Regions from separate parts of the Mesorhizobium sp. Cs1299R1N1 genome, predicted to be linked through region 2. Evidence: predicted binding sites of a transcription regulator. Region 2 holds the regulator's gene; the other holds the start of a gene.

Region 1 (4,559 bases), 220 kb from region 2:
TCGAGGCTTCCTGCGGATTGTCGGCCAGCCAATGGTCGAACGGGTCACGGATCGCGGTCTCGACGATGCGTATCGCTTCGATCGTCGCCAGCCTGTCCTTGGTCTGGCCAACGAATTCCGGCTCGCGGATGAACACCGACAGCATGCCGGCGGCCGAGATCATGACGTCTTCCGAGGTGACGATCGACGCGCGTTTGTTGCCGACCAGGTCGGCATAGGCGCGCAGGCCGCGCGTCAGCACGTTGCGGAAGCCGGCCTCGTGGGTGCCGCCTTCACCGGTCGGGATGGTGTTGCAGTAGGAATTGATGAAGCCGTCGCCGCCAAACCAGGTCACCGCCCATTCGAGCGAGCCATGGCCGCCTTGCTTGTCGCTCTTGCCGGCGAAGATTTCGCGCGTCACCTGGAATTCGTCGCCGAGCGACGCTTTCAGATAATCCTTGAGGCCGCCGGGGAAATGGAATTCCGCCTTGGTCGGTGTCTGATCCTTTTCCTTGATCAGGGAGGGATCGCAGGTCCAGCGGATTTCGACGCCGCCGAACAGATAGGCCTTCGAACGCGTCATACGGTAGAGACGCGCCGGCTCGAATGCCGCGCCCTTGCCGAAAATCTGCTCGTCGGGGTGGAAACGCGTCCTGGTGCCGCGGCGGTTGTGCACCTCGCCCAGGTGCTCCAGACCGCTTACCGGAATGCCACGTGAAAAGCGTTGGCGATAAAGCTGGCGGCCGCGCGCGACTTCGACTTCGAGATGATCCGACAGGGCGTTGACGACGGAAACGCCGACGCCGTGCAGGCCACCTGATGTCTCATAGACCTTGGAATCGAACTTGCCGCCCGAATGCAGCGTCGTCATGATCACTTCGAGCGCGGGCTTCTTGAATTTCGGATGTGGATCAACCGGGATGCCGCGGCCATTGTCGGTGACAGTGAGATAACCGTCGGCTGAAAGCTCGACATCGATGAAGGTGGCGTGGCCGGCAACCGCTTCGTCCATCGAATTGTCGATGACCTCGGCGAACAGATGGTGCATCGCCTTGTCATCTGTGCCGCCGATATACATGCCCGGCCGCCGGCGCACCGGCTCCAGGCCTTCGAGCACCTCGATGTCGGCCGCGCTGTAACCCTCGCTGCCATCCTTGGCCGCGGCCGGGCGCCTGGCGGCCGCTTGCACCAGCGGGTCGGCCGGGCGCGCCGGCGTGCGAACCGGTTGCTGCTGCTTGCCCAGATTGCCGAAGAGATCGTTGTTGTCGTCCATGCCAACCATAGGGTCCGGTGCTGCGAATCACTCGTCGATACTGCCACGCTTTTTGGCGCCAGGCGACGCAGGTTCCTGTTACGTTCGGGGATTTAACCCCTCTTACCTTAAAACCATTCGATAACCAAGCAGGCGGAAATCGGTCGAATGCCACCGCACAAGATTCCCGATTCTTTACCAATGCGGACTAGCGTGAGCCCAACATAACAAGAAACGACGGGCATCAGGGGTTTCGGCGTGAGGGGCAAGGCCATAACGATGATCGGCATCGCCGCCGTTTTCGGCGCGATCTCGATCTTTGCTGCGGATTTCTGGGTCAAGAGCCAGGCCAAGGCCGATGCCCAGGAGAAAACGGCGTCGATCTCCGCTCCAGCACCCAAAATAGAGTTCAAGACCATCGTGGTGGCCAATGCGCCGTTGCGATATGGCATGGAGCTCGACCGCTCCAAGCTCAGCGAAATCCCGTGGCCGCAGGAGTCCCTGCCGCAGGGCGCCTTTGCCACCATCGATGGATTGCTTGGCGAAGGCGGCCGGGTCGTGCTGTCGCCGATCGAGGTCAACGAGCCGTTGCTGCTCACCAAGCTGTCGGGACCGAACGGCCGCGCGACGCTGTCCAATATGCTGACACCCGGAATGCGGGCGGTCACCATCCGCACCGACGAGATCGCCGGCGTCGGTGGCTTCGTCACGCCGGGCGACCGGGTCGATGTCGTTCTGACCCGCGATGCCGGCGAAATCCAGGAAGTCGCCAAGAACGCTCAAGGCGCGGCCGGCTCGACCATCACCTCGGAGATCGTCGTTGCGGACGCCAAGGTGCTGAGCGTCGGGCAGGGCGCCGACGAGCGCCAGACGACCCCGCAGGTGGCCAATTCCGTGACCCTCGAGGTGACGACCGAAGGCGCACAGAAAGTGGCGCTTGCCCGCACGGTAGGCACGCTGTCGCTGTCGCTGCGCTCCGCCAGCGAAGGCGGCGACGGCAAGAACGGCGTCACCACCATCTCGTCCTTCGGCGGATCCGTGGCTTCCAATGCCCAGGCCGCCGCCGGCTCCTTGTTCGATGCCATCGCCAAGGAGCCGGAGAAGCCGAAATTCAAGACGGTCATCGTGACGCGCGGCACGCAGGCCGAGGAATACCAGGTCCCTTCGCGGGACCAGAAGTAAAGACCGGTGGGGACCGGACGGGACGGGATCATGGTGATGCACACCCTATATCGAATGACGAATCTGTCGCGTTTCGCGCGCGCCTTGGCCATGGCGGCTTCACTGGCCGCGAGCGGCATGCTCGCCTTGGCTGGCGCGGCCAGGGCGGACAACGACATCGTCTATGTCTCGTCGACCAGGAATGCCTCGATCAAGGTCGCGAAGGGCAAGCCCAAGACGATAATGACGAGCGCGGCCTTCTACCAGATCGTCATCGGCGATCCGGAGATCGCCAACGTCAACCCGCTGACCGACAAATCCTTCTATGTGCTGGGCAACAATCTCGGCACCACCGGCATTGCGCTGTTCGACGAGAAGAAGCAGCTCGTCGGCACCGTCGACATCGAAGTGACGCTCGACACCGACCAATTGGCGAGCACCATCCGTGCCAGCGTGCCGGACGCCAAGATCAAGGTGGGTTCGGCCAATGGCCGCGTGGTGCTTTCGGGCGAGGCCGATGACGCGGTCGCTGCCGAAAAGGCCAACAAGATCGCCACCCGCTTCTCCGGCAATGAGGAGGTGATCAATTCGGTCAATATCTCCTCGTCGCAGCAGGTCCAGCTCAATGTCCGCTTCGTCGAGATCAATCGCCAGGCCGGGCAGGACCTGGGTGCGAAATACAGCGCCAATTTCGCCTACGGCTTCGGCGGTCGCGATGTCTCTCTCGATCCGGGCTCGGTGCCGGCGGCGGGGACTGGCGAGATCATTGGCCGGCTGCTGTCCAATGGCGTCTCGATCGATATCGCCATCAAGGCGCTGGAGGAGCGCGGCCTTGCCCGAAGGCTGGCCGAACCGAACCTGATCGCCCGATCCGGCGAAACAGCGAGCTTTCTCGCCGGCGGCGAATTCCCGATCCCGGTTTCCGAGGACAATGGCAAGATCTCCGTCAGCTACAAGAAATACGGCGTCAGCCTGGACTTTACGCCGACCGTGCTGAAGGACGGGCTGGTCAGCCTGGACATCGCGCCGGAGGTCTCCTCGATCGACGCTTCGGCCTCCTACAATATCGGCAACATTTCGGTGCCGGGGTTCATCGTGCGCCGCGCCAAGACCTCGGTCGACCTGAAGAACGGCCAGAGCTTCATGATCGCCGGGCTGCTGCAATCCCAGAACGACATCACCACGTCGCGCATTCCCGGTCTCGGCAAGATGCCGGTGCTGGGGTCGCTGTTCTCGTCCAAATCCTATCAGCGGCGCGAGACCGACCTGGTCATCATCGTCACACCCTATCTGGTCAAGCCGGTCGACCCGTCGAAGAAAATGGCTGTGCCGACCGATGGCACGCAGCCCGCCAGCAACGTCGACTATTTCCTCAACAACACCGAGGAGGTGAAGGCGTCGGACACCAACCGTGCGCTGGCGCTGGCTGACGGCAGCGCCGTGCGAGGCGCTTCCGCGACCAAAGTCGGTCATTTCCTCGACCTGCCGAAGGACTGAAATCATGCGTCTGGTCCTGAGATCGAGCATCACCCTGCTTCTTGCCGGTTTGGCAAGCGGCTGCACCAGCGACGACTATGTGCGCAGCGAAGGCGTGACGTCAGTCGCCGGTGAGGCGCAGGCCGCCAACACCGTCATGCAGATGGTCGACCCGTGGAAGTATGGCGTCCAGAACACGAGGCTTCTCGTGCCCGCCAAGCGCGGAACCGCCGAACCGGTCACACCCGATCAGGCGGCCGGCGCCAAGGCGGCGCAAACGACCACCGGCAACTGATCCAGACGGCGATCGACCTCACAGGCGGCGAGAATGGCAAACAGCACCAAGAAAATCCTGCTCGTATCGACAGACCGGACCTTCGCGCAGGACACGAAGACGGCCTTTGCCGCCTCCGAGATCATCCAGCTCATGACGGTTGAGAAGAACGTCACCGAGCTGCGCGGCGAGGTCCAGGAGGCGGAGTTCGGCGTCGTTATCGTCGACATGGATGCGGCGAAGCTGGAAGAAATCGAGTCCCTGCAGCGCGTCATGCGCCGGCTCGAGGGCAAGGCACCGGTGGTCGTGGTCACCCAGGAGTTCAACGCCGCCGCCGTGCGCATCCTGGTGCAGCTCAAGGTCGCCGACTTCCTGGTCAAGCCGATCACCACGGCCGACCTCGTGCGTTCGGTCGTG
Region 2 (4,559 bases):
CGATGCGTTGCTGGATGTCATTGACGTTGTCGATGCCGACTTCCACGACCTCGAAGCCGGCGGCCGGTGCCGCCGCCTTGATCTTCTCGATCAGGGCAACGTCGTTGGCCTCACCGGGATTGTAAGGCACGCCGAAACGCTTGGCGTTTGGTAACAGCTTCTTGGTGAAGGCCATCACCGCGGCAACATCCTGAAGATCGGTGGCGCCGGTCATGCCTTCATCACCGGAGTCCCACGACGGCACGAGCTTGGCCGCCACCGGATCGGTGACCGCGGCAAAGACGATCGGAATGCCGGAGCCCGCGAGCGCTTTCTTGGCGATCTGCGAGACCGGCGTGGTGATGGTGTAGATCAGCTTGGGCTGCTCGGCCTGCAGCTTTGCGATCATCTGCGGCACCAGCGATGCATCGAAATTGGTATGGCTCTCCGTATAGACGACGTCCTTGCCGTCGACGAAGCCATTGTCTGTCAGCGCCTTCTTGAAGCCGGCTATGGCGGCGTTCAATTGCGGATGCTCGCCAAAATTGGCGATGCCGATGCGGATCTGATCGGCGGCGGCACTGCCGGCGCTCACCATCAATGCGCCGGCCACGAACAAACCCGACAGCCAAGCGGATTTCGACTTCAACATCATTTCCTCCCAGATTTGATCGACGCCGCTTGCACCGCGGCTAGTGCGGCGATCATGGTCAGTCCGCCGTCCCGTGTCAAACATTATATATAATTCTTGCCATGCACCTACATCATATATAATTTTCCTCTGCCAGACGATGGATGGACCGTGATGCAGGATCAAACGATCTCCACAAAGACGGAGGCAGCCTATCAGCTGTTGCGGCGCGATATCCTGACGACGCGCCTCATGCCCGGGGCCCCGCTCAAGCTGAGTGCGCTGCGCGGCACCTATGGTGTCGGCTGGACGCCGTTGCGCGAAGCCTTGTCGCGGCTGGAGGCCGAACGCCTGGTCACCGCCATCAGCAATCGTGGTTTTACCGTCGCTCCGGTATCGCGGGCCGAACTGGAGGACCTGGCACGCGCCAGGATGGTGGTCGAGATACCCCTGTTCCTCGAATCGATGGAAAAAGGCGGCAAGGAGTGGGAGGATGCCGTTGTCACCGCCCACTACCGGCTCTCCCGTTGCAAGACCGCGGTCGACGATCCTTCGGATGCGGCCGTCGATAAATGGGACGAGAACCACGAGGCTTTCCATGCGGCGCTGCTGAGCGCGGCGACTTCCAATTGGCTCATGCGATTCCGCTCGACCATCGCCGATCAGCTGCGACGGCATCATCGTTTTCTCGGCCTGGCGCCGACATTGCGGGCCGCGGCTGGCCTGAAGGACGGTTATGAAGAGGCAATGGAGGCATTGTGCGAAGCCATTGCGATCGAACACCATACAGCGATCATGGAAGCTGCACTCGATCGTGACGTCGAGCGGGCCAAGGCGCTGATGACGGCGCATATCGGCTATACCCTGCACGTCTATGTCCATAGCGAAGACAGCGGCGCGACCAAATACGCCGCGCGCGCCGGCAGTTTGAAAGCGGGTTCCGGGTGACTTCAGCGCTTGCGCGACGCCTGTTGGCATGCGCTGGCCGGAGTGGGCCAAGCACCTGGATCCATCGCCGCCCCAAAGCTACCAATCGTTGGCGTTTTGGTTTCGTTTCGTTCCGCGAATAATGGATCCACAAATTGTACAATCCACCCGCGAAGAGCCCTCCGAAAGACTGATGCCACGGCCCATCAGTGGATAGGCCACAGGCCGTTAACCAAAACAATTTCAATGCCTGCCGATCGCGGAAAGGGTCGGCCGCAGTCCGCTGTCGCGGCAAAAAACTTCAGACGCGTTAACAAATTCATTAAACTTTAAACGGTTGCGGAACACAACTGGAACGGATAGTGTTTGTTCTGGGTTTGTTTTTCGATTCTGGTTCAGACCTTTCGTTCAATGCCTTGGGGGCCGCCATGCTGACACGCAAGCAACATGAACTGCTGATGTTCATCCACGAACGGCTCAAGGAAAGCGGGATACCGCCCTCCTTCGACGAGATGAAGGAAGCACTCGATCTTGCCTCCAAATCGGGGATCCATCGCCTGATCACGGCGCTGGAGGAACGCGGCTTCATTCGCCGGCTACCCAATCGGGCGCGCGCACTGGAAGTGCTGCGGCTGCCGGACTCGATCGCGCCGGGCCTCAATGCGGCAAAGAAGTTCTCGCCAAGCGTCATCCAGGGCAGCCTTGGCCAAGGCAGTCTCGGCCGCCAGATCAGGCCGGCGACGCCGCCTTCCCGCCTGGCCGCGGCCGGCAACGACGATGATGCGGTTTCAGCCGTGTCCATCCCCGTCATGGGCCGTATCGCCGCCGGTGTGCCGATCGATGCCATCCAGCATCAGACGCATTCGATTTCGGTGCCGCCGGACATGATCATGGGCGGCGAGCACTATGCGCTGGAGGTCAAGGGCGACTCGATGATCGAGGCCGGTATCTTCGACGGCGACACGGTCATCATCCGCAATGCCGATACAGCAAGTCCGGGCGAAATCATCGTGGCGCTGGTCGACGAGGAGGAAGCAACGCTGAAGCGATTCCGCCGCAAGGGCGCCTCGATCGCGCTCGAAGCCGCCAATCCAGCCTACGAAACACGCATCTTCGGACCGGATCGGGTCAAGGTGCAGGGCAAGCTTGTCGGGCTGATCAGGCGCTACTGAACTTGCTTGCCATCGGGCTTGTCGGCCTTTTTATAGGGGGCCAACCCCCGCGCCTCGCGTGAGAATTTTCGCTGCTCGTGCCAGGGCCGGTATGGTCCGTCGACGGCGAATTCGATCGCAGCCGGGCTCGTGGCCGACTGGGGATCGAAGAAGACGGCGGCACTCCCCTTGCGGGCGAGCTGCCGTTTCGTGACGACGAGAACCAGCGGATTATGGCAGGCGTCATAGGCGGTCGCGTCATTGACGACGATCAGGTCGGCGAAAGCGCAGGCCTTCCAGGTGTTCTTGCGATCTTCGACATAGGCGATGATCGCGCCGGAAGGGTGCCTGGCAAGGCACAGGCCTTCGCGGCAATAGAACGGCGATCCCAGCGGCAGGTCGGTGGGAGTGGCAAGATCGAATTGCCCGTCCGTCTTGTCGAACATTTCCGGTAGGACGACTGTTTCGGAGATCAGAGCGCGTTTCCAATTGTCGGTTGCGAATTCGTTCGGACGTTCCCGGTTGACGGCCAGTTCGCCATTGCCGATCGACAGAGCCACCAACCGCGTATCTTCCGAGATCAGCACATCGGGCGTGCGCGTGTGCGACACAGTCAACAGACCGGCAAGCGCGAATGGCACCGCCGTGAGCCGGAGCCACGTCGTCGCCATCGTCGCGATGACCAGCGCGACGGTGACCAGCAGCACGGATTGCTGCGAAATCAGCCCGACTCCATCGACCGGAGAGCGCTCCGATATCCACGCCGATATGGCGATCATCGCTGTCAGGCCCTTGCCCATGAGGTAGAGAGCCGGCCAATCCAACCCGAACGGCATCAGCAACGCGCTGGCGACGGCCAGGAACATCACGATCGACACGATTGGCATGACGGCCAGATTGGCGAACAGGCTGAGCGGCGACACCCGCTGGAAATGCCAGATGGCAAACAGTGCCGTCGCGCTGCCGGCGATGATGGACGTCATGGCCAATCCACCTGTCGCCAAGAGGAATTTTCGCGTCAGAAACCCGGGTAGGGATCGCTTTGGCGGCGGAGGCCTCGTCTTTCCCTGGTGGTGGTCGGCCCAGCCGGCATAGGCGCCAACCAAGGCCGCGGTTGCCGCGAACGACATCTGGAAACTCGGGCCGACGACCTCGTGCGGCGAAACCAGGATAACGGCGATCGCCGAGATCGCCAGGTTGCGCATGGTCAGCGCCGCGCGATCGAACAAGACGGCGATCAGCATCACCGCCAGCATGATGAAGCTGCGTTCGGCCGCGACGACGACGCCCGAAATGACGAGATAAGCGGCGATCGAAAACAGTGCGGCGGCGGCGGCGTATTTCTTCACCGGCCGGCGCGCGGAAAAGCCTGGAAACAGCGCGAAGGCGCCGCGCAGCAGACCCATGATGGTGCCTGCCACCAGCGCCATATGCAGACCCGAAATCGAGATGATGTGGTAGATGCCGGTTCGCCGCATCGCTTCGTTGATTTCATCGGGAATGCCGGCCCGCACGCCGACGATCAGCGCCGCCGCGATCTCGCCTTCGGCGCCGCCAATGCTGCCCCTGATGTGGTCGGCGATGGCTTCGCGGGCATTTTCGATGCCTGAAAACACGCGTGCCGGCAGCGGCATCTCACCGGCTTCGGCGGAGACAACCGTTGGATTGCCGAGAAAGAAGCCGCTGCCGCCGATGCCGGCGAAATAGCTGTCGAAGGAGAAGTCGTAGCTGTCCGGCCGCACCGGGCCGGTCGGCGGCAGCAGTTTGGCATAGCCTGTGATAAGCGAGCCGGCGGTCATTTCGGGCGGTATCTTGCGTGCCGAAAGCCGGACCCTTTCAGGCGCGTAGCGCAGTTTCGGCCGGGCGGTCGA

What was found. The regulator LexA, encoded in region 2, represses DNA repair genes until DNA is damaged. The targets are predictions, from matches to a motif close to TGTTCNNNNTGTGTTCNG.
Region 1: parE (DNA topoisomerase IV subunit B) is a predicted target of LexA. The motif match lies at 1,323-1,340, and genes of this name have one in related genera.

The regions. Positions count from the first base shown of each region.
Region 1 covers NZ_JAPYKR010000004.1:373,127-377,685, reverse strand. The annotation lists gene parE (DNA topoisomerase IV subunit B) at 1-1,252, opposite strand, end outside; gene cpaB (Flp pilus assembly protein CpaB) at 1,490-2,413, shown strand; gene O7A70_RS11670 (type II and III secretion system protein family protein) at 2,504-3,889, shown strand; gene O7A70_RS11665 (hypothetical protein) at 3,894-4,163, shown strand; gene O7A70_RS11660 (AAA family ATPase) at 4,197-4,559, shown strand, end outside.
Region 2 covers NZ_JAPYKR010000004.1:149,861-154,419, forward strand. The annotation lists gene O7A70_RS10605 (ABC transporter substrate-binding protein) at 1-631, opposite strand, end outside; gene O7A70_RS10610 (GntR family transcriptional regulator) at 785-1,558, shown strand; gene lexA (transcriptional repressor LexA) at 1,966-2,709, shown strand; gene O7A70_RS10620 (ComEC/Rec2 family competence protein) at 2,703-4,559, opposite strand, start outside.